2 regions of the Marinobacter sp. RI1 genome follow, and region 1 is predicted to be linked to the other one. Evidence: predicted binding sites of a transcription regulator. Region 1 holds the regulator's gene; the other holds the start of a gene.
The links. The regulator FliA, encoded in region 1, starts transcription of late flagellar genes. The targets are predictions, from matches to a motif close to CTAAAGTTTNNNNNNNNNNNGCCGNTAA.
Positions count from the first base shown of each region.

Region 2: the regulator FliA is predicted to act here: its motif matches at 8,865-8,892, upstream of ACAM27_RS03850 (methyl-accepting chemotaxis protein).

Region 1 is NZ_AP031605.1:3,046,906-3,061,608, forward strand. Features, by position in the region: gene ACAM27_RS13775 (chemotaxis protein CheW) at 1-226, opposite strand, end outside; gene ACAM27_RS13780 (chemotaxis protein CheW) at 356-1,138, opposite strand; gene ACAM27_RS13785 (ParA family protein) at 1,131-1,928, opposite strand; gene ACAM27_RS13790 (hypothetical protein) at 1,950-2,096, opposite strand; gene motD (flagellar motor protein MotD) at 2,120-2,902, opposite strand; gene ACAM27_RS13800 (flagellar motor protein) at 2,922-3,662, opposite strand; gene ACAM27_RS13805 (chemotaxis response regulator protein-glutamate methylesterase) at 3,662-4,807, opposite strand; gene ACAM27_RS13810 (chemotaxis protein CheA) at 4,841-6,964, opposite strand; gene ACAM27_RS13815 (protein phosphatase CheZ) at 6,983-7,768, opposite strand; gene cheY (chemotaxis response regulator CheY) at 7,790-8,173, opposite strand; gene ACAM27_RS13825 (RNA polymerase sigma factor FliA) at 8,334-9,077, opposite strand; gene ACAM27_RS13830 (MinD/ParA family protein) at 9,110-9,922, opposite strand; gene flhF (flagellar biosynthesis protein FlhF) at 9,996-11,309, opposite strand; gene flhA (flagellar biosynthesis protein FlhA) at 11,365-13,539, opposite strand; gene upp (uracil phosphoribosyltransferase) at 13,763-14,401, shown strand; gene ACAM27_RS13850 (uracil-xanthine permease family protein) at 14,404-14,703, shown strand, end outside.
Region 2 is NZ_AP031605.1:869,635-884,337, forward strand. Features, by position in the region: gene ppnN (nucleotide 5'-monophosphate nucleosidase PpnN) at 1-1,179, opposite strand, end outside; gene thiI (tRNA uracil 4-sulfurtransferase ThiI) at 1,301-2,755, shown strand; gene ACAM27_RS03830 (histone deacetylase family protein) at 2,756-3,769, opposite strand; gene ACAM27_RS03835 (NAD-dependent succinate-semialdehyde dehydrogenase) at 3,975-5,423, shown strand; gene ACAM27_RS03840 (substrate-binding domain-containing protein) at 5,491-5,904, opposite strand; gene ACAM27_RS03845 (hypothetical protein) at 5,914-7,119, opposite strand; gene ACAM27_RS03850 (methyl-accepting chemotaxis protein) at 7,148-8,761, opposite strand; gene uvrD (DNA helicase II) at 9,014-11,179, shown strand; gene ACAM27_RS03860 (undecaprenyl-diphosphate phosphatase) at 11,551-12,348, opposite strand; gene arsB (ACR3 family arsenite efflux transporter) at 12,473-13,543, opposite strand; gene arsH (arsenical resistance protein ArsH) at 13,553-14,269, opposite strand; gene ACAM27_RS03875 (metalloregulator ArsR/SmtB family transcription factor) at 14,360-14,703, shown strand, end outside.

The DNA of each region.
Region 1 (14,703 bases):
CGAACCGGCGACGGGTATCGATGACCGTAACCACGTTACCCCGCAGGTTGATGATCCCCAGCACATAATCCGGGGCTCCGGGAACCGGCGCGATTTCCGTGTAACGCAGCACTTCCTGGATCTGCATCACGTTGATGCCATAGGTTTCGTCATCCAGGCGGAAAGTCACGTACTGCAGTACCTGATCGTCCTGGGCCTGATTTTGCTGTCCGCTCGGGGATGCCATAGCACTCTCTCCTTCTCGGCTGCCCGGCGGGCAACCTGATCGTCAAAAATTCATCATCAGTGCCCAATACTATAGTTAAGGGCACAAACCGTGCCAGCCTCACACGGTTTCATTGAGTAACGGACCTGTTTAACTCAGATCCAGATGGTGTTCACGCTCTGCCCGCACCAGCAGATGCGCCATGGTGCGCACATCGATCAACGCACACATGTGGTCAACCACGGTGCCCGCCAGCCAGGGGCGCTTGCTGCGCGCTGTGCGCCAGCGCACTTCATCCGGTCGCAGCGTGAAAGACTGGGCCACATCGTCACAGGCCAGCCCCCACTCACTGTCATCCAGCCGGATCACAAACCGGTAATTGTCCCGGGCACCAGCCGGTACCCGGCCAGCCATAATCCACTCGGCGGTGTCCACAACCCGCAGGTTGTGGTCCCGATCCGGCCGTATCCCCATGTACCACCGGGGACTGCCAGGAATTGGCCGGATCTCTTCTTCAATACGATGAATGGCGCCCAACAGAACCAGCGGCACCGCCAACTGCAGCCCGGCCACCGTAAAAATCAGGCACTCGAACGGCTCTTTCGACCAGTCCGGGCGCGCCGGTGGCACCTCGCCATCGTTGCCCGGGGCCGTGACCGGCGCCTCCGTCTGAACCGGCTCCGGCGCTTTCTGTTCCACCACAGGTGCCTGAACGATTGGGCGAGGACGGGCTCTGGTGACAGGCTTTGCTTCGGTTTTTACCGGTTTCGGCGGCTCCGGCTCCGGCTCCGGTTGCGCCTCTAACGCCTCCGGCTCAGGCTGTACCTGCTCTTCCTGCAACGCAGTGCTGGTGGCGGTGTGCAGCAACTCATCCAGATAACTGGCAATGGCCGCTTCCGGCGCAGCCAGTTGCGTCATTTTTCTGTCAGCCATGCTGACGCTCCTTCACCGAACCGGTTCGCTTCAGGAGGTCGTCCAACAAATGATCGTAGGCCCGGACACCGTGGGTTTCCGCATCCAGTTGCGAGGGAATAACCCCGGCCTGGCTGGCATCCCGGAATTTGGTATCAACCGGTACGGCGAAACGCCAGAGGGTATCCTGATAGGTCTTGCGCAACAGATTAAGGCTCTTGACCGAAGCCTGCGTCCGGCGATCATAGAGTGTGGGAACGATCATGTACGGTAATTCGTTCTTCTGGGAGCGCATGATCATTTGCAGGGTGTGCAGCATTCGTTCCAGGCCCTTGATGGCCAGAAACTCGGTCTGTACCGGAATCACCAGGTACTGGGCAGCGGCCAGTGCATTCACCATGAGCACACCCAGTGACGGCGTGTTGTCGAGAATCACGTAGTCAAAATCATCCCACAACTGGGCCAGGGCACGGGAGACAATCAGCCCCATACCCTCAACGCCAATCATCCGACGCTCCAGGGTGGCCAGTGCAGTACTGGCAGGCAGCAGCGACAGCCCGGGGCAACCGGTATCGGTGATCAGTTGCGCCGGCAGGCCTTCAGGAACCTTGCCCTGATGCTGAAACAGATCAAATACGCTGTGGGCGATGGTATCCGGGTCATAACCAAACCAGCTGGTCAGCGATCCGTGCGGATCCAGATCAACCACCAGCACACGCTTGCCACGTTGGGCCAGCAGTCCGCCCAGGGCGACCACAGAGGTTGTCTTCCCCACTCCACCTTTTTGATTGGCTACAGCCCAGATACGCACGTTTTGTTCTCCGGTAACGGCTCAGCCTGGCGTCATGCGCCGGCCTCTGTTCAACTTATCGGCAAGGATACGGGTAACTTGAAAGCCGAATCGATGGTTTTGCGGCAACCCCTTGCCGATTCGGACGATGAACAACAGGTAATACAGGAAGTGTGCCAGCTCAGCCATACGCATCTGCCACCTGCAGGTGATCAGCGCACCGCCCCCCGGATGCTTGCATCCCGGGAGATCAGCAGAACCACCCGGCGGTTACGCCGCCGGCCCTCCTCGGTGTCGTTGCGGGCCACGGGCTGGTATTGACCATAACCCACCGCTGCCAGGCGCTCTGGCTCGATGCCCTCCATCATCAACATCCGGGCGACAGCCGCTGCACGGGCGGTCGAAAGTTCCCAGTTGGACGGAAAGCGGCTGGTACGAATGGGTTGGTTATCGGTAAAGCCTTCCACCTTGACCGCATTGTCGCGGTTGCGCAGTACACTGGCGATCTTTTCAATGACTTCAAAAGAGTCGTAATGGGGCTCAGCATCACCACTACCAAAGAGCATGCTGTTCGGCAGATTGAGTTCAATCCACTCGCTGCTGGTTTCCAGACTCACCACCCCCTGATTGATCAATTCGTCGAATTCCATGGCAAGCTGGTTGGCCATGGTTCGCAAAGCCTCGGTGCGGCCCTCGGCATCCAGCTCCGGATTACGGGGCGCCTCGGTAACCGGCGGCGGAATAACATCTTCATGCTGTTGTTGCGGCGCCCGGACCGGCTGGCCGCCCACGGTGACCGGTTGTAATGAGCGCTGCGGGGCGTTAAAGACACCGGTGAAGGTTTCCGACAGCACCTTGTACTTGCCCTCATTCACGGACGATACCGAGTACATCACCACGAAAAAGGCAAACAGAAGCGTGATGAAATCCGCGTAGGAAATCAGCCAGCGTTCCTTGTTGTGGAGATCATCCTGGGGTGGTCTGCGACGGCGCATAGGAAGCCCTGGCCCGGAATTACTGCAGGAAGCCCCGCAGTCTCAATTCGATGGATTTCGGGTTTTCGCCCTCGGCAATGGCGATAATGCCATCGATCATCATGTCCTCATAACGGGTGCGTTCCTTGATGATGCCCCGCAATTTATTGGCCACCGGAAAGAACAACAGGTTGGCCAGGGCAACGCCGTAGATGGTCGCCACAAAGGCCGTGGCGATGCCGCCACCCAGTGATTGGGGATCTTCCAGATTGGTCATGACCTGAATCAGGCCCATCACCGCGCCAATAATACCGATAGTGGGGGAATACCCACCCATGGCCTCATAGACTCTGGCCGACTCCAGATCGCGCTGCTCCCGGGTTTCCAGGTCGACTTCCATGATACTGCGAATGGACTCGGGCTCGGCACCATCAACCAGCAACTGCAGCCCTTTCCGGGCAAACGGCTCGGGCTCTCTCTCCGCAAGCCCTTCCAGGCCCAGCAGGCCCTGTTTGCGGGCTTTGACGCTCCAGTCGATGACCTTGCCAATGCCATCTTCCAGCGAGATGTAGGGCGGAATAAACACCCAGCGAACCTGACCGAAGGCACGCTTGAGCATCGGCCAGGAGGTTTGCAGGATGGTCGCCGCCAGAGTTCCGCCCACCACGATCAACCCGGCCGGGCCGTTGAACAGCGAACTGACAGCGCCTCCTTCCAGCAGATTGCCACCCAGGATGGCCACGAACGCCAGGATGATTCCGAGCAGGCTCAGAATATCCATCAGCTCACACCTTCAACCAGCCGCGCGCCAATATCCTCCAGCGCCAGAATCTCGTCGCTCAGTCCGGCTTTGGCCACAGCCATCGGCATGCCATAGATGACGGAGGATTTCTCATCCTGGGACCAGATCACGGAACCGGACTGCTTCATCATCCTGCAGCCTTCCTTGCCGTCGGAACCCATACCAGTGAGGATCAGGCCCAGGGTTTTGCCTGGGAAGCTCCTGGCCAGAGAGCCGAAGGTAACATCCACACAGGGTTTATAATTCAAGCGGTCATCGCCCGGAAGAATCCGCACTTTTGCCTGCCCGCCGCGACTTTCAATCATCATCTGCTTGCCACCGGGCGCCAGCAGGGCCAGTCCCGGACGAAGCACGTCGCCGTCCTCGGCCTGGCGCACCTCAATGCGACACAACTTGTTGAGCCGCTCGGCAAAGGCCGGAGTGAAGCTGGCGGGCATGTGCTGAACCAGCACAATAGGCGCGGGAAACGAAGCCGGTAACGCCGTTAGCACCTTTTGCAGCGCAACGGGGCCACCGGTGGAAGTGCCGATGGCTACCACACTGTAGTGCCTGGCGGCCGTTTTTCTGGCGGGTTTACGAACCGGCTCGGAGCTCGCAGGGTCTTTACGGGGTTCCGTCGTTACCGGGCGGTGCAGGCGCGAACCGGCGCGCTCGACAGGTTCACGGCGAGGTTCCGCAGCCGGTGCCGCCGGCCTCGGGGCCACAGGCGCCGATCGGGCGCCCGGGCGGCTACCAGCCACATCCAGAATACGCTGGATAAGGATTTTCTGAAGTTGACTGGTGTCCCTGGCAATTTCCTCGAAGTTCTTGGGCAGGAAATCCACTGCCCCGGCTTCCAGGGCATCCAGGGTAACGCGGGCACCTTCATAGGTCAGGGACGAGAACATCAAAACCGGGGTGGGATGTTTGCGCATGATCTCGCGCACGGCAGAGATGCCGTCCATCACCGGCATCTCGTAATCCATGGTGATCACATCGGGGCGCAGTTTTTCTGCCAGCTCGACACCTTCCCGCCCGTTGGTGGCGGCGCCTACCACTTTAATCTGGCCCGAGGCCGTCAGGATTTCCGTCAGCCGTTTGCGAAAAAAGCCCGAATCATCCACGACCAGGACAGAAACTGTCATCCATTTCTCCTACACAATCCCGGAAATTCCTGCTCAGCCGTAGTGCTGCAGGAGGCTCGGCACATCAATAATCAGGGCGATACGGCCATCACCGGTGATGGTGGCGCCGGCCATTCCTGGCGTCCCCTGCAGGGCCCGGCCCAGAGGTTTGATCACCACCTCTTCCTGGCCAATCAGCTGATCAACGACAAAGCCGACCTGTTTGGTCCCCATGGCCACAATCACCACGTGCGCATTCTCCGGCTCGGCCTGACCTGCCGCACCGTGCACCAGCCAGCGCTTGATGTGGAACAGTGGGAACACTTTGTCCCGCACGACAATACACTCTTTGCCGTCGACAATGTTGGTCTTGGTCAGATCCAGGTGGAAAATCTCCACCACATTCACCAGCGGCAGCGCGAAAGACTGGTCACCAAGCATGATCATCAACGTTGGCATAATGGCCAGAGTCAGCGGCACCTTGATGATAATGCTGGTGCCCTTACCCTGTTCGGACATGATATTGATCTGCCCATTGAGCTGGCCGATCTTGGTTTTCACCACGTCCATGCCGACACCCCGACCAGAGACATCGGAAATCTGGTCCTTGGTGGAGAAACCGGCCGCAAAAATCAGATTGAAGCATTCGTTATCGGTAAGGCGGTCTGCCGCATCCTGATCGTACAGGCCCTTCTCGACCGCCTTGCGGCGCAAGACATCAGGATTCATACCGGCGCCGTCGTCGACAATGGACAGCAGAATATGGTCGCCTTCCTGCTCCGCCGACAGAGTCACGGTTCCAGCGCGAGGTTTGCCGGCCTTTTCCCGTACGTCCGGTGCCTCGACACCATGATCCACGGAATTTCTCACCAGGTGCACCAGGGGATCGGCCAGAGCTTCAACCAGGTTTTTATCCAGGTCGGTTTCCTCACCGTGCATGACCAGATTCACTTCTTTCTTCAGACTGCGGGCCAGGTCGCGCACCACTCTGGGGAAACGGCCGAAAACTTTCTTGATCGGCTGCATCCGTGTTTGCATGACGGCAGCCTGCAGATCCGTGGTCACCACATCGAGATTGGCCACTGCCTTGTGCATGTGTTCGTCTTCGCTTTCGGAACCCAGACGCTGCAGGCGGTTACGCACCAGCACCAGTTCGCCCACCATGTTCATGATGTCGTCCAGGCGTTTGGTATCAACCCGAACCGTGGTTTCGCCCGCTGGTGCGGCCTCACGGGCAGGTGCAGGGGCCGGCTTGGAAGCGGCCTTGCTCTCGGCTTTGGCTTCCGCTTTCTTTGGTTCCGGGGCTGGTTCGGCCTTGCTTGATGGAGCCGGCGCAGGCTTGGGCTCACCTGCGGCAGCCCCCGCGCTTGGGCCTGCACCCTTGCCATGCAGTTCGTCCAGCAGGTTCTCGAATTCGTCGTCGGAAATCAGATCGGCGTCACCGGATGATTTCTCCGAGCCACCGCTGGTGTCGATATCTGCCTTGGGCGCTTCATCTTCCGCAGGCGCGCCGGCAAACTGGCCCTTGCCGTGGAGTTGATCCAGCAGGGCCTCAAATTCATCGTCGGTAATCTCATCACTGTCTGAGCCGCCGGCGGATTCTGCCGGGGTGCTCACCTGCTCGTTGCCGACCGGTTTCTGGCCATCGGATTTTTCATCCGCCAACGCGTCCAGCAGCTGCTCGAACTCTTCGTCAGTGATATCGCCCTGATCCCCTTGCTGTCCGACATCCGCAGACGACGGCTCCTGTGCCGGGGTTGGTGCTTCCACCGCCGGTGCATCCTCGGACTCGGGTTTGGCGAGTGCATCCAGAGCTTCAATCAGTTCGTCCGGCGCGGGCGTCGGTTCTTCCCGGTTGCGGACTTCTTCGAACATGGCATTAACGTTGTCCAGCGCCTCCAGCACCACGTCCATCAGGTCCGGTGTTACCTTGCGCTTGTGATTCCGGAGAATATCAAACACGTTCTCCGCAGAGTGGCAGCAATTAACCAGTGCCTCCAGCTGAAGGAAGCCTGCGCCCCCTTTCACGGTATGGAAGCCACGGAAAATGGCGTTCAGCAGATCGCTGTCATCGGGATGCTGCTCCAGATCCACCAGCTGCTCCGACAACTTTTCGAGTATCTCGCCGGCTTCTACCAGGAAGTCCTGCAGGATCTCTTCATCAGCATCTAACGCCATGCGTCACCCTCTTTATTATCAGAATCCGAGACTGGACAGCAGATCGTCCACATCGTCCTGTCCCGAAACTACATCTTCCCGCTCATCGGCCTTGATCTGGGGCCCTACCCCTTTTTCGGCCGATTCTTCTTTTTCTTCAATCTGATGCACTGTGCCGGTCAGTTGATCAACGTGGCTGGCCATCACCACCAGACCAAGAAGGTTGTCTTCCACCTCTTTCACCAACGCGGTGACCTTCTGGATAACCTGACCGGTAAGATCCTGAAAATCCTGAGCCAGAAGGATTTCCGACAGGTTCTGGTACAGACTGTCGGAGTCTGTCGTCAGGCCAGCGAAGAACTTGTCGATGCGACCGTAAAGCTCCCGAAACTCCGCAGGCTCCATTTCACGACGGCGCAGACGCTGCCACTCATCCCGCAGGGAAACCGCTTCATCCCGCATGGCGTGAGCCACCGGCATGCTTTCCTCAACCAGATCCATGGTGCGGTTCGCCGCCTGGCTGGTCATCTGAACCACATAGGCCAGACGGTCAGAAGCGTCGCTCATCTTCGACAGCACTTCTTTCTGCTCGGCATTACGCGGGTCTATCTGGAAGTTCCGGATTGCCTCATGGAGGCTGCGGGTCAGTCGCCCCACTTCCCGATACAGACTCTGATCGCGAACCTCGCTCAGTTCATTGATCAGGGTCATCGCCTTGGCATAATTCCCGGCGTTTACATTCTCGGCCAGGTCGGAGGCCTGCTTTTGAAGCTTCTCCGCCACCTCCGGATCAAGGCCCTGATGGTTCTGTTTGGTATCACTCATGGCGAGCCATCCGACCTCTGGTTACTGGATTCGTTCGAAGATTTTCTCGATCTTTTCCTTCAGCACGGCTGCCGTGAAAGGCTTGACCACATACCCGTTCACCCCGGCCTGAGCCGCAGCCACGATCTGGTCCCGCTTGGCCTCTGCCGTTACCATCAGAACCGGCAGGTTCTTCAGGTTTTCATCAGCACGGACAGCCTTCAGAAGGTCAAAGCCCGACATGCCGGGCATGTTCCAGTCAGTCACCAGGAAGTCATACTTGCCGCTTCGGAGCATGGGCAACGCGGTGTTGCCATCGTCTGCTTCATCCGTATTGGTGAAGCCGAGATCTCGCAGCAGGTTTTTGATGATGCGTCGCATTGTGGAGAAGTCATCCACAATGAGAATTTTCATGTTCTTGTCCAATGGGACCTCCAGTCAGTAACACCCGGAATTCATTCAGCCTTTTGGAAGTCTAGCAGGCTGCTACCTTAAGCGCTTATTGTGTGGTGTTTGCGCACGTTGTAAAGCATCGTTTACCAAAAGCTACACAGCTTGCTGAAAGAGAAACACAGCACCTGGCCGATCAGTCGTTGTCACCATCCCGCCACTCGGCCAGCCGGCTGCGAAGTCGCAACGCCGCCTGGCTGTGAATCTGGCTTACCCGGCTCTCACTGACCCCTAGCACCGCACCGATTTCCTTGAGGTTGAGCTCTTCCTGGTAATACAGGCTCAATACCAGCTTTTCACGCTCAGGCAACTGCTCAATGGCGTCTGCGAGACTTCGCTGGAAAGCGCCTGAAGCAATACCGTCCAGCGGATTATCACTCGCTTCTGCTTCTTCTATCGGCAGCTCGCCGGATTCATTGAGCTCATCAAGACTAAAAAGTCTACCGCTGTTAGCGTCGGCGAGTGAGGCATGATACTCGTCCAGACCAATGCCAAGCTCTTCAGCTACTTCGGCATCCTGGGCCTCGCGCCCGGTACGATCTTCCACCTGCTTGATAGCACTGGCGATTCGCCGGGCGTTGCGATGCACTGAGCGGGGCACCCAGTCGCCTTTGCGGATCTCATCCACCATGGCGCCGCGGATGCGAATCCCTGCGTAGGTTTCAAAGGTGGCACCTTTGCCGGAAGAATAGCGCTGCGCGGCCTCCAGCAGGCCAATCATACCGGCCTGCATAAGGTCTTCCAGCTGCACTGATGGCGGCAGCCGGGCCATGAGATGAAGGGCGATTTTCTTGACCAGCGGCGCATGCTCTTCAATCAGGGCTGAAGGGCTCCTGGCGCCGGCCTGATGGTAAATTCCCAGATTTTTCGCCAATGTCATGTATCCGGTTTTCTTGTAGGACTGGATTCAGATCAGACTTCGACGAGCCGCTCCACGAAGAATTCGAGATGCCCCCTGGGAGAGGACGGCAAAGGCCAACTGTCCACTTTTTCGGCCAGAGCCCGGATAGCCAGCGAGGCTTTCGCCCTCGGATAGGCATCCAATACCGCTTTCTGTCTTTGGACGGCTTTCTTGACGGCCTCGTCGTAAGGCACGATACCTACATATTGTAGTGCCACATCCAGAAAACGCTCGGTGACCCGGGTCAGTTTTTCAAACAGATGGCGGCCTTCCTGCTCATTGCGGACTTGGTTTGCCAAGATACGGAAGCGGTTGGTGCCATAATCCCGGTTCATCAGCTTGATCAACGCGTAGGCATCGGTAATGGAAGTAGGTTCGTCGCAGACCACCAGCAGAAGTTCCTGCGAGGCCCTGAGGAAGCTGACCACCGATTCAGAAATACCTGCGGCGGTATCCACAATCAGAACGTCAATCTGGTCGCCCAGCTCACTGAAAGCGTTGATCAGGCCGGCATGTTCCATGGCGCTGAGCTGGGTCATACGCTGGGTGCCGGAGGAAGCCGGTACAATCTTGATACCACCAGGGCCATTCACCAGCACGTCTTTCAGATCACAATCGCCGCTGAGTACGTCTTGAAGATTTCGATTGGCGGTAATGCCGAGCAACACATCGATGTTGGCGAGCCCGAGATCCGCGTCCAGCAAGACAACCCGGCGCCCCTTCTGGGCCAGGGCGATACCGAGATTGACCGAAACATTGCTCTTGCCGACACCGCCCTTGCCGCCGGAAACCGCAATCACCTGAACCGGATGTGGTCTGCTCATACTGTTATCAGTCTCTTACTACGTTCTTGTACGGGCACGCGTGCCGGTGTTTTATTCTGGTCGCCAACGAGGCTCAGGCACCTTCGGCGACTGTCTGTGCGCTCTGCACGGCCTTAAGCCGTTCTACGCCCAGGCGCACTAACGGAATGGCCTCCGCCCTCTGGAGATCTTCCGGTATCTTCTGGCCATCGGTGTACCAGGCCACCGGTAAGCTGGTCTCCATAACGAACCCGAGCGCTTCGCCCAGGGTCAGGGCCTCATCAATCTTGGTCATGATGCAGCCTGCAAGGCTTGCCATCTTATAGCAATGCCACACGGATTTCATGATACGTGGCTGACTGGTGGCGGAGACCACCAGATGTGTACGGATATTGTGATCGCTGCGAGCCAACTCCGCCAGTTGTTCCTGGTAACCGCGGTCGGCACTGGTCAGGCCGGCAGTGTCAATCAGCACCAGGTGTCGATCCGATAACTCATCAAGAATGTCATCCAGGGAATGGCTCTCATCCACCACACGCACGGGCACATTCAGGATGCGGCCGAACACGAAGAGCTGCTCATGAGCGGCCACACGATAGCGGTCGGTGGTCACCAGTGCCAACGAATCCGGACCATGCTCAAGGACGTAGCGGGCCGCCAGCTTGCCAATGGTGGTGGTTTTGCCAGACCCGGTTGGCCCGACCAGGGCATAGATACCGCCGGCATCAAGCCAGTCTTCGCGACCGGTACGAACGCCGGTCGCCAGCATTTTCAGTGACTGCTTCCAGCCGTCCTCCAGACGCCCGGCCCGGTGCCGACGGGACAGAGAGCCGGCCAGCTCCGCGCCCAAACCGAACTCCTGCAGGCGCTCGGCCAATCGTTGCTGAACTGCGCTGTTGCCGGTCGGCGTGGCAGTTGCAGCCTTACCACTGACCAGATCACGCAGAGAGCTGATTTCGGCACGCATACTGGCCAGTTCATCGGCATAGCCACCGGCGCCGGATTCGCTACCCGCAAACGGCTTTGCCAGCGCTTCATCACTGGGACGTGACGCCGGAAAATCGGCAGTCTCGAAAGACAAGGACGACGCCACGCCACCTGAGGCGCCACTTCCTGCGCGCTTTTCCCGAACCTCACGAATGCGACTGCGGGACCGGTTCAGCTCCTCTTCCAGCCGACGATGCTGCTCGGCCTGCATCTCTGCCAGCCGGGAGCCGTTGGTGGCTTCAACCGCCCTATCGCCAAGACGCTGACGCGCCATGTTTTCGTCGTAGTCGAGTGCCGTCACGATCTCAACACCACCATCAACCCGGCGGTTAGACAGAATAACGGCATCCGGCCCCATTTCGTGGCTTACCTGCTTCAGGGCCTCAGCCATGGACTGCGCAAAAAACCGTTTTACTTTCATGCTGTTTCATCCTCCCACCGGCAAGCACTCTGGCTCCCCGCGATGCTCCGTCGGTTTATTGACCCACAGAAGCGACTATCGTGATCTGTTTGTTATCCGGGATTTCCTGGTAAGAGAGCACATGCAAACGCTCTACCCCGTAGCTGGCAAACTTCGCCAGTACTGGCCGCAAGGGCCCCGAAACCAGCAGGATGGCGGGCTTGCCGAGCATTTCCTGGCGCTGCACGCTGTCCTGAAGGGATCGTTGCAGCTTTTCCACCATGTTGGGCTCAAGCACCAGACCAATGTCATCCTGACCGCCGGATTGTTGACTCTGCTGAACAGACTTCAGCAATAACTGTTCCAGGTCTGGATCCAACGTGATAACAGGGATTTCGGCGTCGTTGCCACAAATACTCTGAACAATCATCCGGCGCAGCGCCTGGCGGGCTACCGTGGTCAGTACTTTCGGGTCCTGACTCTTTGGATGCACGTTCACGATGGCCTCGGCAATGGAGCGCATATCCCGCACCGGCACTTCTTCTTTCAACAGGTTCTGCAAAACTTTCAACAGGATGCTGATGGAAATCGTGGTCGGCACCAGTTCCTCCGCCAGCTTGGGCGAAATCTTCTCCAACTGGTCCAGCCACTTCTGGGCTTCTTCGTGGCCAATCAGTTCATGAGCGTGTTTCTGCAGGATCTGATTCAGATGTGTCGCCACCACGGTACTCGCATCCACCACGGTGTAACCCAGGGTCTGAGCCTGATCCTTCCTGTCGGACTCAATCCAGATGGCGTCCAGGCCGAAGGCGGGGTCCTTGCCGGCAATGCCTTCAACTTTGCCAAACACCTGCCCCGGATCAATGGCCAGCTCCCGCTCCGGATGGATCTCGGCCTCGGCAATGGTCACGCCCATCAGGGTAATCCGGTAGACGTTCGGCATAAGATCCAGGTTGTCGCGAATGTGCACCGAAGGCATGAGGAAGCCCAGATCCTGCGAAAGCTTCTTACGAACCCCTTTGATCCGACTGAGCAATTGTCCACCCTGGGATTTGTCTACCAGCGGGATCAGCCGGTAACCCACTTCCAGCCCGACAATGTCCACCGTGGCCACGTCATCCCATCCGAGCTCGCGGGTTTCCCCCGGCGCCGGCAGTGCCTGCCCCTCGCCGCCCGGACGATCCGGAGAAATTTCCGCACCCTGCCGGGCCGCACCACCAGCCATGCCGCCGCGGCCAACAAAACCACCTTCATCCTCAACCGTTTGCTGCTGTTTCTTCCAGATAAACCAGGCTGCGCCAGCGGCCAGCAAACCAAGGCCGAGAAACGCGATGTGGGGCATCCCCGGAATCAGGCCAAGCAGAATCAGGATACCGGCCGCAATGCCCAACGCTTTGGGAGCGCTGAACATCTGCTGAATGATCTGGCCACCCATGTCCTGGCTGGACGTTACCCGGGTAACCATGATGGCGGCCGACGTGGAGAGCAACAGCGAGGGAATCTGGGCAACCAGACCATCACCGATGGTCAGCAGGGCATAACGCTCCATTGCCAGACCAAAATCCAACCCGTGCTGCATCATGCCGATAGCCACACCACCAACGATGTTGATCGCCAGGATCAGCAAGCCTGCAACGGCATCGCCTTTCACAAACTTCGAGGCGCCGTCCATGGAACCGTAAAAGTCCGCTTCCTGAGCGATTTCCGAACGGCGTGACTTCGCCTCGTCCTGATTGATCAGCCCGGCGTTCAGATCGGCGTCAATCGCCATTTGCTTGCCAGGCATGGCATCCAGGGTGAAGCGGGCACTGACCTCAGACACCCGGCCGGCACCTTTGGTGACAACCAGGAAGTTGATGATCATAAGGATGGCGAAGACCACCAGGCCAACAGCGTAGTTCCCCCCAATCAGGACTTCACCAAAGGACTCGATCACCTTACCGGCAGCATCGCCGCCCTCATGGCCATTCAGCAATACAATCCGGGTGGACGCCACGTTCAGGCCCAGCCGCAACAGGGTGGCCACCAGCAATACCGTGGGGAAGGAGGCAAATTCCATCGGCCGCATGGCGTACACACAGACCAGCAGAATGACGATGGACAGAGTGATGTTGAAGGTGAAGAACACATCCAGCAGGAACGCCGGCATGGGCAGAATCATCATGCCAAGCAGCCCCATCAGCATCAGGGGGATGCCGAGGTTCCCCCGCGTCAGGGATTTGACGTTGTTAAGGACTAGAGCTCTGTCCATGCCGGGTCTGTCTCCACGTATCTGTGCCTGCGGGCATTTTCCGGGTCGAAAATCTGACACCGGGGGTCGCTTTCCGGGTGGTATCGCAAGAACCGTACCAGCCCTTGCAAAATTTGACGTCTGAGCACCTTTCAACGCCTGACGCAGCGGCCCAGATACGGTATCCTTTCGCCATTTGCATTATCCCGATTCAAGCCAGAAACCAGAACACACAGGTGACCCCATGCCGATCCATGAAGTGAAGCACCCTCTGATCCGCCACAAGCTCGGCCTCATGCGCCGCGCCGACATCAGTACCAAAAACTTCCGAGAGCTGGCACAGGAAGTTGGCGCGTTGCTGACTTACGAGGCCACCAAAGACTTCAATCTTCAGGAAAAAACCATTGAGGGCTGGGCCGGCCCGGTCTCCGTGGAGCAGATCCACGGCAAGAAGGTAACCATCGTGCCCATCCTACGTGCCGGTCTGGGCATGCTGGACGGTGTCCTGAGCCTGATTCCGGTGGCCCGGGTGAGCGTGGTTGGCCAGATCCGCAACGAAGACACCCTCGAAGCGGAAACCTACCTGGAAAAACTGGTAGGCGAGTTGGATCAGCGCATGGCCCTGATCATCGATCCGATGCTGGCTACCGGCGGCTCCATGATTTCCACCATCGATTTGCTCAAAAAGGCCGGTAGCACCGAAATCCGGGCTCTGGTTCTGGTGGCTGCGCCGGAGGGCGTGGAAAAGGTTCTGGAAAAACACCCGGACGTGTCCATCTACACCGCATCGGTGGATGAGCGCCTGAACGAGAAAGGCTACATTCTGCCGGGCCTGGGTGATGCCGGCGACAAGATCTTCGGCACCAAGCAGAAGGACGTCTGAGCATGCAGGACCATAACAACGATCCGGTATGGAAACAGGCTATTGCCGGTTCCCAGATGCTGCTGGTGGCTTTTGGCGCCCTGGTACTGATGCCACTGATTACCGGCCTGGACCCGAACGTCGCGCTGTTCACTGCCGGCCTGGGCACTCTGATTTTTCACATTGTCACCGGTGGCCAGATCCCGATCTTCCTGGCTTCATCGTTCGCGTTTATCGCGCCGGTGCTGGCCTCCAAAGGCCGCTTTGGCCTGGAAGAAACCCTCGGTGGCCTGATGGCCGCAGGCATTCTGTATATCATTCTG
Region 2 (14,703 bases), 1.7 Mb from region 1:
CGCTTTGCGCAGATTCGCCGCAATCAGGTGAACCGGTTGATCGCGATGCAGTTCCAGGGCCCGCATGTTGTCATGGTTCGGCTCGAACGGTAGCTGGAATACCGGATCTATCTTCAGCATCCAGTTGAAGTAGTAGGCATCCTGCATGGCGCGGCGGAAAGTCTCCACGTCTTTCATGCCCTGCTTCATGGTCTGGGCGACCCGTATCGGATCATCGATGATGATCTCGTATTTGCTGGCAGCCTCATCGCCCAGGGCGTTGCGGATAAACTTGTCGATCATTTCGAAGTATTCGGCATTTTCCTGGCGGCCGGTAAACACCACCGGGAAAGGCAGGTCAACGTTGTCCGGGTGCAGCAGAATGCCGAGCAGGTACAGAATCTCCTCTGCGGTGCCCACGCCGCCCGGGAATACAATCACACCATGGCCACAGCGAACAAAGGCCTCGAGACGCTTCTCGATATCCGGCATGATCACCAGCTCGTTTACAATCGGGTTCGGCGCCTCGGCACCGATAATGCCCGGCTCAGTAATGCCGATGTAACGGCCATTCTTCACCCGTTGCTTGGCGTGGCCGATGGTGGCGCCTTTCATCGGGCCTTTCATGGCGCCCGGGCCGCAACCGGTGCAGATGCTCAGGCCGCGCAGCCCCAACTGGTGCCCGACATCCTTGCTGTACTGGTACTCGTCGTGGCTGATGGAATGGCCGCCCCAGCACACCACCAGGTCTGGCTGACGCCCCGCCTCCAGTACCCTGGCGTTGCGCAGAATGTGGAACACCAGATTCGTTAGGTCTTCGGGGTTGTCTTTGCGGAAGCCGGCCACGCTGTTGGGCAGGGAGTGGCTGTAAACGATATCGCGCAGTACAGAAAACAGGTGTTCCCGGATGGCGCGTAGCATTTCGCCGTCCACAAAGGCGTGGCCGGGCGCATTGATCAGTTCCAGTTTCAGCCCCCGGGGCTGGGGCACCAGCCGTACATCGAAATCGGCGTGGGCTTCCATCAATTCCTTACAGTCGTCGGTTTCGACGCCGGTATTGAGCACGGCCAGTGCACACTGACGGAACAGGCGATACAGACCACCCTCGCTCTTGTCCTTGAGCCGGTTTACCTCGTAGTTGGAAAGGATCTCGAGGCTGCCCTCGGGGGAGACCAGGGCATTCATGGTGGTTTCAGTCATCGTTGGTGAAGCTCCTGATGGTTTCGGCAATGACGGATTTTGAGCCAGTCTGGCGAAAGGGTACACTAAGGCCTTTCTGGCTTTTACGCCACCCGACGTTATTCCGATCAAAGTCTTTTTTATGAAATTGCTGATTCGTCCCGCCCCGGAAGTGGCTATCAAGAGTAAACCCGTTCGCCAGCAGCAGATGCGCCAGTTGCGGCAGAATATCCGTAAATTACTGGCCCGGCTGGATCCGGAGATCCGTGTGGATGGCAGCTGGGACCGGGTGGACGTGGATGTGCCCGATGGCCGCAGCCTTGCCGGCCCGGTGATTGATGAGCTGGTGCGCATTCCCGGTATCTCGACCATCCAGGAGATCGGGGTGTTTCCGTTTGTCGATCTTGACGATGTGGGCGAAAAGGCGGTGCAGGCCTATGCCGAACGCCTGAAAGGCAAGACGTTTGCCGTTCGCGCCCGCCGCCATGGCGATCATGATTTCCGTTCCATTGACCTGGAGCGTTCAGTGGGCGCGGCGTTGTTGCAGGGCTCCGACGCCAAAGGCGTAGATCTGAAATCACCGGATTTGGAAGTTCGTATTGAGGTAAAGGACGACAGCTACCATATTGCCCATCGTCGCCACGAGGGTCTTGGCGGTTATCCGCTGGGGACGGTAGAAACGGTGATGACGCTGATTTCCGGCGGCTACGACTCGTCGGTGGCTGCCTACCTGATGATGCGCCGTGGTATTCGCAGTCATTATCTGTTCTTTAACCTGGGCGGTGCGGCCCATGAAGTGGGCGTGCGCCAGGTGGCTCACTACCTGTGGGAGCGTTATGGTTCGTCCCACAACGTCAAGTTTATTTCTGTGCCGTTTGAGGGTGTGGTCGCCGAGATCATGCGCTCGGTCAACCATCGCCACTGGGGCGTGGTGCTCAAGCGGATGATGCTCAAGGCGGCTGCCGAGATCGCCCGGGATTACAACGCTTCGGGTCTGGTCATGGGCGATGCGGTGGCTCAGGTCTCCAGCCAGACCCTGACCAACCTGAATGTGGTGGACCGTGCCAGTGACGAGGTGGTGCTGCGCCCGCTGATCGCCATGGACAAGCAGGAAATCATCCGAATTGCCAAGGACATCGGTACCGAGCCGTTTGCCCGCAACATGCCGGAGTATTGCGGCGTGATTTCCAGCAAGCCGGTCACCCGTGCCAGGCTGCATCGCGTGGAGGAGGAAGAGGCGAACATGGACCCGGCCGCCCTGGCCGATGCCATCGCTAACCGTACCGACACCATGGTCAGCCAGCTCCTGGACAGCACCCAGACGCCGGAAGATGTAGAGTTGATCCAGACGCCGTCAGTAGACGACGTGATTATCGACGTTCGCCACCCGTCTGAAGAAGAGCGCTCGCCACTGACCCTGACCAACAACGATGTGCTCAAAATTCCTTTCTACGAGCTGAATCAGCAGGTGGCGGAACTGCCGGGCAACCGCCAGTACCTGCTGTACTGCGACCGGGGCACCATGAGCCGCATGCACGCCGGCCACCTGAAGGCTGAGGGGCATGGCAATATCAAGGTGTATGCCCCGGCGGTCTGATCAGCCTTCCAACCCCTTGAAAAACTGCTGGACGTTCTCGCTGAGGGCGTCCAGATCATACCCGCCTTCCTGCACCACCAGCGTGGGCAAGCCCAGCTGACGAAGGTGCGTGCTCAGCCGGCAGAAGCCTTCGGAAGTCACCGATACTTTCGCCTGCGGGTCGTTCTTGTAGATGTCGAAGCCCAGGGTCAGGATCAGCACATCCGGCTGGTACAGGCGAATGGCGGCCAGGGCTTCATCCAGTTTGGCGAAGAAATCCTCCTCGCTGGAGCCGTGGGGCATGGGCAGGTTGATGTTGTAGCCATAGCCTTCGCCTTCCCCGCGTTCGTCCTCGAAGCCGCTGACCACCGGATAAAAGTTGGTGGGGTCGCCGTGGATGGAGATGTACAGCACGTCGCTGCGGTCGTAGAAGATCTCCTGAATGCCCTGGCCATGATGCATGTCGGTGTCCAGGATCACCGTTCGCGGGAACCGGCTCTTCAGATGCTCGGCTGCGATGGCGGCGTTGTTCAGGTAGCAGAATCCACCGGCGGCATCCTTGCGGGCGTGATGGCCTGGTGGCCTGCACACGGCGTAGGCGTTGCGTTCTCCGGCGATCAGCGCGTCGGCGGCACCCAGAGCGGTCTGAGCCGACCAGTAGGCCGCTTTCCAGGTATTCTCACCAATGGGGCAGCTGCCGTCTGCCAGGTAACAGGCGGCTTCCGCCAGGATGCCCCGCATGGCGTTGGGGGAACGTACGAAAATATTCGACATTACCTCGTCGCCCCAGTCTTCCATTTCCATCCAGCGCCGGTGGGCGGATTCGAGGAATCGCAGGTAACCCAGGTCGTGCACCTTGGTGATCGGGCCGGCGCCCTGGTCGGCCGGCTGCAGTACCGGGATGCCCATGGCTTTCAGGCCTTCGAGCATCTGGCCGGTGCGATCAGGCACCTCCTGAGGCTGGCGCATCTGGCCTCGGGTGAAATACGTCTTCGGGATGTGCAGGTCCTGCGTCGGATGAAAAAATGCTTTCATGAATCCGTCTCCTTGGGGTGTCAGGGAGAGCCTGTAAAAACTCTCCTTCGAGTATAGGCAGTCACCCGCCCGGGTCAAAAATGACGGCCAGGAAATCTCCCCCTGACTTTACAGGCCGCCACTCAGGATCCACTATGAAAGGCACGCGTTGCTTATGAACTTCGCCCCGGTCCGGGGCGTCACCAGTCATGCAAGAGGAGCCGAGATGATCGAGTCACCACTACTGGAAAACCTCACAGGCTACATTGGCGGGCGCTGGAAAGACTCCGCCGGCGGTGCCACGTTCGACGTTTACAACCCGGCCACCGGCTCGGTGATTGCCAAAGCGCCGTCGATGCCGGAGGAAGATGTTGTGGCAGCGGTGGAGGCTGGACAATCAGCGCTCCGGCTCACCAATCCCTGGCCGATTGAAACCCGCCGCAAGTGGCTGGAGGATATTCGTGACGGCCTGAAAGAAAACCGCGAAGAGATTGGCCGCATCCTGTGTATGGAGCATGGCAAGCCATGGAAAGAAGCCCAGGGCGAGGTGGATTACGCCGCCGGTTTCTTCGATTACTGTGCCAAGCACATCAGCGCGCTTGATTCCCACACGATTCCGGAAAAGCCCAAGGATTGCACCTGGACGGTTCACTACCGGCCCGTGGGCGTAACCGGGCTGATTGTGCCCTGGAACTTTCCCATTGGCATGATCGCCAAGAAGTTGTCGGCGGCCCTGGCGGCGGGTTGCCCCTCGGTCATCAAGCCGGCCAGCGAGACGCCGCTGACCATGATCGCCTTTTTCAGCGTGATGGATAAACTCGACCTGCCGGATGGCATGGTCAACCTGGTGATGGGTAAGGCCAGCGTGATCGGTAAGGTACTGTGTGAACATAAAGATGTACCCATGCTCAGTTTCACGGGCTCTACCGAAGTGGGCCGCAAACTGATCGTAGACACCGCCGAGCAGGTGAAGAAGCTGGCACTGGAGCTGGGTGGTAATGCCCCGTTCATCGTCTTTGACGATGCCGACCTGGAGGCCGCCGCCGATAACCTGATTGCCAACAAATTCCGCGGTGGCGGCCAGACCTGTGTCTGCGCCAACCGGATTTTTGTGCACGAAAAGGTGGCGGATGCCTTTGGCCAGAAGCTGGCCGAACGTGTGAACAAGATGACCGTCGGTGACGGCATGAACGATGGCATCGACATCGGCCCGCTGATCAACAAGCAGGGTTTCGACAAGGTGAAGCGGCACCTGCAGGACGCCCTCGACAAGGGCGCCAGCCTGGTGGCTGGCAAACAGCCAGCGGAACTGGGTGATGGCCTGTTTTTCCCACCCACGGTGGTGCAGGGCGTGGACCGGGAGATGTGCTGTTACCAGGAGGAGACCTTCGGTCCGTTGGTGCCCATGGCGCTGTTCCGGACTGAGGAAGAAGTCATTGATGCCGGTAACGACACGGAGTTTGGCCTGGCCTCGTACGTGTTCACTGCCGATGCCGAACGTGCCCAGCGGGTGGCTGCCGGCCTGCGGTTTGGTCACGTGGGCTGGAACACCGGCACCGGGCCGACACCGGAGGCGCCGTTTGGCGGTATGAAAGCCTCGGGTATTGGCCGGGAAGGTGGTCTGGAAGGGCTGTTTGAATTCGTGGAAGCCCAGACCGTGCCGAGGGGTTTCTAGTCAGCCGGTCTTCAAACAGCAAAAAGGCGAGCTTCGGCTCGCCTTTTTGCGTTCTGCACGGCAGAGATCAGGGCGTCAGGATAACCTTGACACTGTCGTCCACATCCGCGGAATCGATGTAGCCGATGGCGCCTGGTGTGGAGGCGACCTGGGCCTTCATGCCCGAAGCACTGCCGGCTTCCGCCGGAGGCTGACCACGACCGGTGAACACCTGCTGGGACCAGAAGGCCTTCAGTTGGGCGTCGTTACGGCCGGTCACCTTGTCATGGAATTCGGCACGGGTGGCGTTGCCTTCCGGGAGTTCAAACGGGTTCGCGCTCTGGCCATTTGGCAAGGCTTTGCTGCGGTTCAGATACAGATCCCGTACTTCGTTGGCGCTGATGCTGTCCGGGCCGGACGGGTTGCCGATCACCACGACTTCAGCCAGGGCCAGGGGGCTTGCCAGCAAGCTGGCCGCAAACAACAGGCTAAGCTTTTTCATGGGGCCTCCTTAGAATGCCGAGTCGATTTTGAGGGTGTAGACGTTGGTGCTGTCCGTGCCCGAAGCCAGAATATAACTTGGGTTCAGGTTGCCAGTGCCCTTTTCGAAACCACGGGAATGGGTGTAATCGGCTTTGATGGCCACGCCCGGAGTAATGTCCCAGCGCGTGCCGATGCTGAAGTCTTCACGCTGGAAGTTCAGGATGGATTCGGGGGCGATCGGAGTGCCTCCTGTCGTTGTAACAAATCCGAGTCGCTCATCATCGTCCTTACTTTCAACCCAGCCAACTGCGATGTACGGCGTCCAGCTGCCAAACCGATGGCCGACAGACAAGTAGGCGGAGTCGGTATCGGCAAATTTGCCATCCACTTCAACGCGGGTGACTTCACCGATGATTTGCCAGGCACCATCGTCGTAACTAGCGCCGATGCCATAGAAATTGCCTCGTTCCCCATCGGCAATGACCGTATCTACGCTTACATTAGCGGGGGCCTGGGCTCCTAGCCGGGTCGCATCAATATCCGCCTCGGCGGTCGCCGCCACACCACGCACAGTCCACACGTAGTCGGTCCAGGTCAGGTTCATGCCTGCGATGTTGCGCAGCTGCACATCGCCGGAGTTGCCATCTTCATCGGTAAAGCCGGTGAAGCCGGTCGCGGTCAGCGAGGAGTTGTCGAAATTCAGGTTGTAGCTGGCATCCGCACCGACATAGCTGGTCACGGCAATCGGGCCATACACGCTCTGGGGCGGGCGCGCCCACGGCTGGGCGTAGCCGACTTCCAGGGAGTCGGAGTACATGAAGAACGGAATCCGCATCTTGCCGGCCCGAATCTGCAGGTTGTTGGTGGGGCGGTGGCTCAGATAGGCCCACTCCACCTGGGGTTCCCAGTCATCTTCGCCCCGGCCGACCAGTTGCATCACAATCTGGCTCTTCTGTGTGACGTCAAAGGTGCCCTGCAGGGCGAACAGGCTCAGATCCGCCACTTCGGATTCGTCGGTGATTCCGGCGTAACCGGCATCGTTGCTGGCCCGGGCGAAACCGGTGCTGAAAAAGCCGTTGAAGCGAATGCCGGTGTCTTTCGCGGAGTTCAGCTGTTGTTGCATGGCATTCAGCTGCTGCTGCATGCGCTCGAGGGTGTCCTCGGTACTCTGTGCCAGAGCCGGGGTCGCGGCAATGGCGAGCGCCAGGGGCGCTGCAGTAAACAGTTTTTTCATCAGGAGTTTCCTTTTTCTGGGGTTTTACTTAAACGCGGAACTGCCCGGCCACGCTCTGCAAGCCATTACTGACGTCCTGGATCTTGCGACTGACCGTATCCAGCTCATCGGTGCTTTCCATCACGGCCTCGGCGTTGCGATGCATGTCGCCCATATGGCCAGTGACTTCGCTGAAGGTGGTGCTTTGTTCATAGGTGGCCGCGGCAATCTGCTCGTTCAGTTCGCTGATCTGCTGAACGTTCTCAAGAATCTTGCGCAGGACCTCGCCAGACTCGGTGGTGGCATCCACGCCCTGCCTGGCCATGTCTACGCTGCCTTGCATGGAATGCACGGCGGCGCCGGAGGCTTTGGAGAGTTCTGAAATCACCTGCTGGATTTCTTCGGTGGCCTTGTGGGTGCGCACCGCCAGGCCGCGTACTTCATCTGCGACCACTGCAAAGCCCCGGCCGTGTTCGCCGGCGCGGGCGGCTTCAATGGCGGCATTCAGGGCCAGCAGGTTGGTCTGCTCGGCCACGGTCTGAATGGTTTCCAGCAGACCGCCCACCTTCACGGAGAACTCATCGAACTGGTTGACCAGGCTGGCAGTGTTCTCGATTTCTGCCATCAGTCGCTGGATGGTCTGTATGTTGCCCTCGACCTTCTGTTGCCCGGTGGTCGCAAACTTGGATGCGTCCTGGGTCTGGTCGGAGGCGCTGGAGGCAAAGCCCGCCACTTCCTCAACGCTTTTTACCAGCTCTTCCACGGAATTGCGGGTGGAGGAGATGGCCTGGGCCTGCTGGCTGATGCGTTCAAGATTGGTGCGGCTGGTGCTGCCCAGATGCGTGGCGACGCCGTTAAGCTCACCGATATCCTGCTGAATGGTGGCAAAGGATTTATGCAGTTTTTCAACAAAGCGGTTGAACTGGTCCACCAGATCCCGGAGTTCATCCTTGCCGGTGTACTCGATGCGGGAGGTCAAATCGCCTTCGCCAGAAGCCATGTTCCGCAGGGAACTGATGATTTGCTGCAGGCTGCCGGAGACCGATCGACCGATAATCAGGCTCAGTGCAATCAGGACAACCAGGGCGACCACCACGATCGTCACGGAGACGGTAGCGGCTTCGCTGCTGGCCGCCGTGGTGTCGTCGATGGCCTGGGTCAGGCGGCTCTCCATGGCATTACGCATCTGGTCGAGATCCGAGCGCAGGCCCGCCAGGCGCTCGGCGTTGGCGGATGCTTCCTGGCCTATGCGACTGAAATCGGCGGTGCCCTCGATAATCGCGGTGGCGATGCGCGTGGCGGTGCTGTAGTAGCCGTTCAGCTCGGATTTCAGCGCTTTTACGTCGCTCTGCTGGCTCGGGTTAAGCTGGGCAATGCGGTCAAGATTCTCAATAATCTCGGCGAGTTGCTCTCGGGTAGCCGCGATCTGCTGATCGTCGCCTGTGGTCACGGCGCTGTTGATCTGGTTTTCGATGAGTTGCAGCAGACCCCGGTTGATGGTGGAGAGTTCCAGGGACGGATAGAGCTGGTTGCGCACCTCACCCAGTCGTTCCGAGTTGTTTCGTTCCGTGATGATGGAAAAGGCCTGGCTCACTACGAAAGCCACCACGGCTACAATCACCAGCAGCGCGAGTTTGTGTGAGATTTTGAGAGATGAAAGCATGTATGAAATCCCTGTATGCGTGGCCCACAACTCTGAACGGCGCGAGTGTAGGTTGTTTTTTGAATGCATGACACGGAATTAATGTGTCAGTGTGTTAAGTGCTGTATCGGCCACACTGGCTGTCTCTTTAAGCCTAGAGCCTTGAATTGGCCTGTATATACTCTTGAGGGGGTAGTTTGTGCCAGGGGAGGCAGCCGGGCTCTTGGCTGGTATACTGGGCTGTAAATTTAACCAGTAATGAAGCCTTGCTCCATGGATGTCTCTCATATTATTGATTCCCTGAACGACGCCCAGCGCGAAGCGGTGACGGCGCAGAACGACCATTTGCTGGTGCTGGCCGGTGCCGGCAGTGGCAAAACCCGCGTGCTGGTGCACCGGATGGCATGGTTGATGTCGGTTGACCGGGTGCCGCCCACGTCCATTCTGGCGGTGACTTTCACCAACAAGGCCGCCAAGGAAATGCGTTATCGCGTGGAGCAGATGATGCAGATTCCCACCCGTGGTCTGTGGATCGGCACCTTTCACGGAATTGCCCATCGTTTGCTTCGTTCCCACTGGAAAGACGCCGGCTTGCCGGAAAACTTCCAGGTGTTGGACAGCGACGATCAGTTGCGGCTGATCAAGCGGGTGATGCGGGAAAACCGCATTGATGAAAGCCAGTGGCCGCCGAAACAGGCCCAGTGGTTCATCAACAGCCAGAAAGACGAGGGCTTGCGGGCGGATCATATTCAGGAGAATCCGGGCGATCACTTCACCAACACCATGCTGAAGATCTACCGCCAGTACGAGAAGCTCTGCCAGCAGGGCGGCTTGGTGGATTTTGGCGAACTGTTGCTGCGGTCCCACGAACTCTGGCTGCATCGTCCGGAATTGCTGAGTCACTACCAGCAGCGCTTCCAGCACATACTGGTGGACGAGTTCCAGGACACCAACACCATTCAATACGCCTGGCTGCAGGTGCTGGCCAGCAACCGGGTGCCGCTGACGGTGGTGGGCGATGACGACCAGTCCATCTACGGCTGGCGGGGCGCGAAGATCGAGAATATCCAGCAGTACCAGCGGGATTTCCCCAATTCCCGGCTGGTCCGGCTGGAGCAGAACTACCGCTCCACCAAGACCATTCTGAAAGCCGCCAATTCGGTAATTGCCAACAACCAGGGGCGTTTGGGCAAGGAACTCTGGACTGACGGGGTGGAAGGTGAGCCGATCAGTCTGTACGCCGCGTTCAACGAGCAGGACGAAGCCAACTACATTGCCGATTCCATCTCGGCCTGGGTCAGCGAGGGCAATCTGCGCAGCGAGTGCGCCATTCTCTATCGTTCCAATGCCCAGTCCCGGGTGCTCGAAGAAGCCCTGATGCGCCAGGGTATTCCTTATCGAGTTTACGGCGGGTTGCGGTTCTACGATCGTCAGGAAATCCGAAACGCGTTGGCTTACCTGCGCCTGGTGCATTACCACCGGGACGATGCCGCCTTTGAGCGGGTGGTGAATATTCCCACCCGCGGCATTGGTGCCAAGAGCCTGCAGGAAATTCGTGAATACGCCACCGGCCAGGGTATTTCCCTGTGGGAATCGTCCGAGCGGTTACTGGCCGCGGGCCAGGTGAAGGGCCGGGCGAAAACCGGCCTGCAGCAGTTTATGGAGATCATCAACATGCTGTCTGAAATGGCTGGGCATGCTTCACTGCAGGGGCTGATGAAGCAGGCGATTGAGTCCAGTGGCCTGAAGGATTATCACGCCAGTGAGAAGGGCGAGAAGGGTCAGGCCCGGGTGGAAAACCTGGAGGAACTGGTCAGCGCGCTGGCGGATTATGATGTAGAAGAAGGCGTAGATCCGCTGGCGGAGTTTATAGCCCAGGCGGCGCTGGATGCCGGCGAATCACAGGCCGATGCCCATGAGGACAGTGTGCAGTTGATGACGCTGCATTCGGCCAAGGGGTTGGAGTTTCCGATGGTGTTCCTGGCAGGTGTTGAGGAGGGTTTGTTCCCGCACAGTATGTCGCTGGAGGAGCCCGGGCGCATGGAGGAAGAGCGCCGCCTGGCCTATGTGGGCATTACCCGGGCCATGAAAAAGCTGGTACTTACTTACGCGGAATCCCGTCGGTTGTATGGTCAGGAGAAGTTTCACGCACTGTCCCGGTTTGTGCGGGAGATCCCGGGTGACTGTCTGCAGGAGGTGCGGTTGCGTAATACGGTGACGCGGCCGGCGATGGTGGAGCGACCGAATGAGAGTCTGTTTGCCCAGGATTCGGCCCAGCAGTCTGGCTTCAGTCTGGGCCAGCGGGTGCGCCATCCCAAGTTTGGCGAGGGAATTGTGATGAACTCCGAGGGCACCGGGCATCACACCCGCGTGCAGGTGAACTTCGATGAGGGCGCCAAGTGGCTGGTGCTGGCCTATGCGCCGTTGGAGGCCTGCTAAGCTTGGTTGCAGGCGTCTTGTAGCCTGATGGTTTTGGTGGTGGCATGGCGGTGGGCACGTCTTTCCAAAAAGCGCTCGAGCCTTCCATGGGCGCTTGTGTTCCGCCATCCATGGCTCCACAAATTTTTGGAAAGACGTTCCCACCGCCATGCTCTGACGTTTCGGCAATCCGAAATAGTCCATGATCCCTGATTTCTTGGAAGGCTAACTCAGAAGTTCGGGGCAGGTATCGGGGTGTGCCTCCCAAAAATGTGTGGAGCCAGGGATGGCGGAACAGAAGCGCCACAGGGATGTGCCGCTAGGAGCGGTTTTTGGGAGGCACACCCCGATACCTGCCTGACTCCAAGGTCAGCAATTCAAACTGCAGACGGTCACATCAAGACGGCGTAGATTACACCCGCCAAAATGATCCGGTAGATCACATACGGCCACATGCCCACCTTGTTCAGCCACTTCAGGAAGAAGTGGATGGCGGTAATGGCCATCAGGAACGAGGTGACGCCGCCGATCAGAAAGCCATTCCAGTCCACGATCACGTCGGATGTTGCCACTTCCAGCAGTTTTACCGCCGACGCCAGCACGATTATCGGAATCGCCAGCAGGAATGAGAACCGGGAGGCGGTTTTCCGGGTCATGCCCAGGAACAGGCCGGCGGTGATGGTGACGCCGGAGCGGGAGGTGCCGGGGACCAGGGCCATGGCCTGGGCGATGCCGACGATAACGGCGTCTTTCCAGTTCAGGGAATCCATGGTGCGCTGGCGTTTCGGCAGCCAGTCAGCGATGCCGAGCAGGATGCCGAACACCAGGGTGGTGAAGAAGATCACCGAGGCGCCACGCAGTTCGTTGTCGATCATGTCGAGCAGGGCCAGACCCGCGAGGCCAGCGGGAATGGTGCCGATCACCAGATACCAGGCCAGGGCGCCCTGGCCGACGATTCTGCGCTGGCCCATGGAGATCAGGCCGTCCCGGGCGATGCCGAAGACATCCCGGCGGAAGTAGAGCACCACGGCCAGCAGCGTGCCCACGTGGACCGACAGATCGAAGCCGACGCCCTGGTCTTCCCAGCCAAAGAAGGCAGGGGTCAGGATCAGGTGGGCGGAGCTGGATATGGGCAGGAATTCGGTCAGTCCCTGGAGGAGGCCAAGGAAAAGGGCCTGGAAAATATCCATTCTTTTGATTCCGGTCGGTGGTGCTGATTAACGGGTTCGACGCTCAAAAAACGAGCGCGATATTAGCAGGGTGGTTGTCGGCTGAACAGGCGCGGATAGCGACGCGCCTGTTCAGCTTAATCGTTCAGGCCGGGAACTTGTCCCGGGTGTTATTGGCGATGCGCACCAGGGCGAGCATCAAGGGCACTTCCACCAGTACGCCCACCACCGTGGCCAGGGCCGCGCCGGATTTCAGGCCGAACAGGGCGATGGCCGCCGCCACTGCCAGCTCAAAGAAGTTACTGGCACCGATCATGGCCCCTGGGGCGGCGATGCAGTGGCGCACGTTCCACAGCCGGGCCCAGCCATAGGCCAGCAGAAAGATAAACACGGTCTGGATAACCAGTGGCACCGCAATCAGCAGTATGTGCAACGGATTTTGCAGAATGACTTCACCCTGGAAGGCGAACAGCAAGACCAGGGTGACGATCAGCGCGGCAGGCGTCACGGGGCTGAGGCGTTTCATAAATACGTTGTCGTACCACTGTTCGCCGTGGCGTGCGATCAGGGTCCGGCGGGTCAGGTAGCCGGCGGTGAGGGGAATCACGATGTATAAGACCACCGACAGAATCACCGTATCCCAGGGCACCTGGATGTCGGAAATCCCCAGCAGGAACACCACAATCGGCGCAAAGGCAAACAGCATGATGATGTCGTTCAGGGATACCTGCACCAGGGTGTAGGCGGCATCGCCTTTGGTCAGGTAACTCCAGACAAATACCATGGCGGTGCAGGGGGCGGCACCCAGTAGAATGGCGCCGGCCAGGTATTCGCTGGCCAGTTGTGGGGCGATCCAGGGTTTAAACACCACCATCAGGAAAAACCAGGCAATGGCGAACATGGTGAAGGGTTTGATCAGCCAGTTCACGATAGTGGTGATAGCGAGGCCCTTCGGCTCTTTTCGCACCCCGACCACGGCGCTGAAATCGATCTGCGCCATCATCGGGAAAATCATCGCCCAGATCAGGATGGCGATAGGGATGGACACCTGGGCGTATTCAAAGCGGGACAGGGTCTCGGGAATCGAGGGGGCAAGCTGCCCGAGGGCTACACCGGCCACAATGGCCAGTGCCACCCACACGGACAGGTAACGCCCGAACAGGTCCAGGCCGCCGTCAGTGGTTTCAACCGTGTTCACATCGCTTTTGCTGCTCATGGCATATCCTTAAATGGAACGTTGGTTCACACGCTTCGACAGTTCTTCGGCGCTTTCCTTGCGTTCGGAGTAGCGGTCGGTGAGGTAATCACTGCGGTCCCGTACCAGCAGGGTGAACTTTACCAGCTCTTCCATGACATCCACGATGCGATCATAGTAAGGCGAGGGCTTCATGCGATCATTGCCATCAAATTCCATGAAGGCTTTGGGCACCGAGGACTGGTTCGGAATGGTGACCATGCGCATCCACCGGCCCAGCACCCGCAGCTGATTAACGGCGTTGAATGACTGGGAGCCACCACATACCTGCATCACTGCCAGGGTTTTGCCCTGTGTCGGCCGAACCGCACCCAGGGACAGAGGTATCCAGTCGATCTGGGTTTTCATGATGCCGGTCATGGCGCCGTGGCGTTCCGGGGAGCACCACACCATGCCCTCACTCCACTGCACCAGTTCCCGCAGTTCCTGAACCTTGGGATGGCTGGCGTCTTCGGCATCGGCCAGGGGCAGGCCGCGGGGGTTAAAGATACGGGTTTCCGCGCCCATGGCTTCCAGCAGGCGGGCGGATTCTTCCACCGCCAGGCGGCTGAACGAGCGTTCGCGCAGGGAGCCGTATAGCAATAGAATCCGGGCTGGATGCTCGGAGGCGGGGGCCTCGAATACCTTCGATGCCGTGGGAGCATTGAACAGCTCAGCTTTGATGTTGGGAAGATCCGCGGTTGGCATGTTGATCGTCGATCCTTTACGTCATCACTGTGTCACACTAATATGCGAAAAACTGCATATTCGAATAAGCGTATATATTGGTCGGTAAATATGAAAGGTCAAGCCCATTACAATCCGATGACCCTGTTCAAGGCCCTGGGAGATGAACTCCGGCTTGCGGCCACGCTGTTGATCCACCGTCAGGGTGAGTTGTGCGTGTGCGAATTGATGGCGGCGTTTGAGGCGCCTCAGCCAAAAGTCAGTCGCCACCTGGCATCGCTGCGTGAAGCTGGCTTGCTGGAAACAGAGCGCCGGGGCCAATGGGTCTATTATTACCTTAGTCCGCACCTGCCAGACTGGATGGAGAGGGTGCTGGAGGAAACTGCCGTTAACAACCCGGCACTGATTAAGCAGCCGCTGGCCAGATTACAGGCCATGGCGGATCGCCCGGCGGT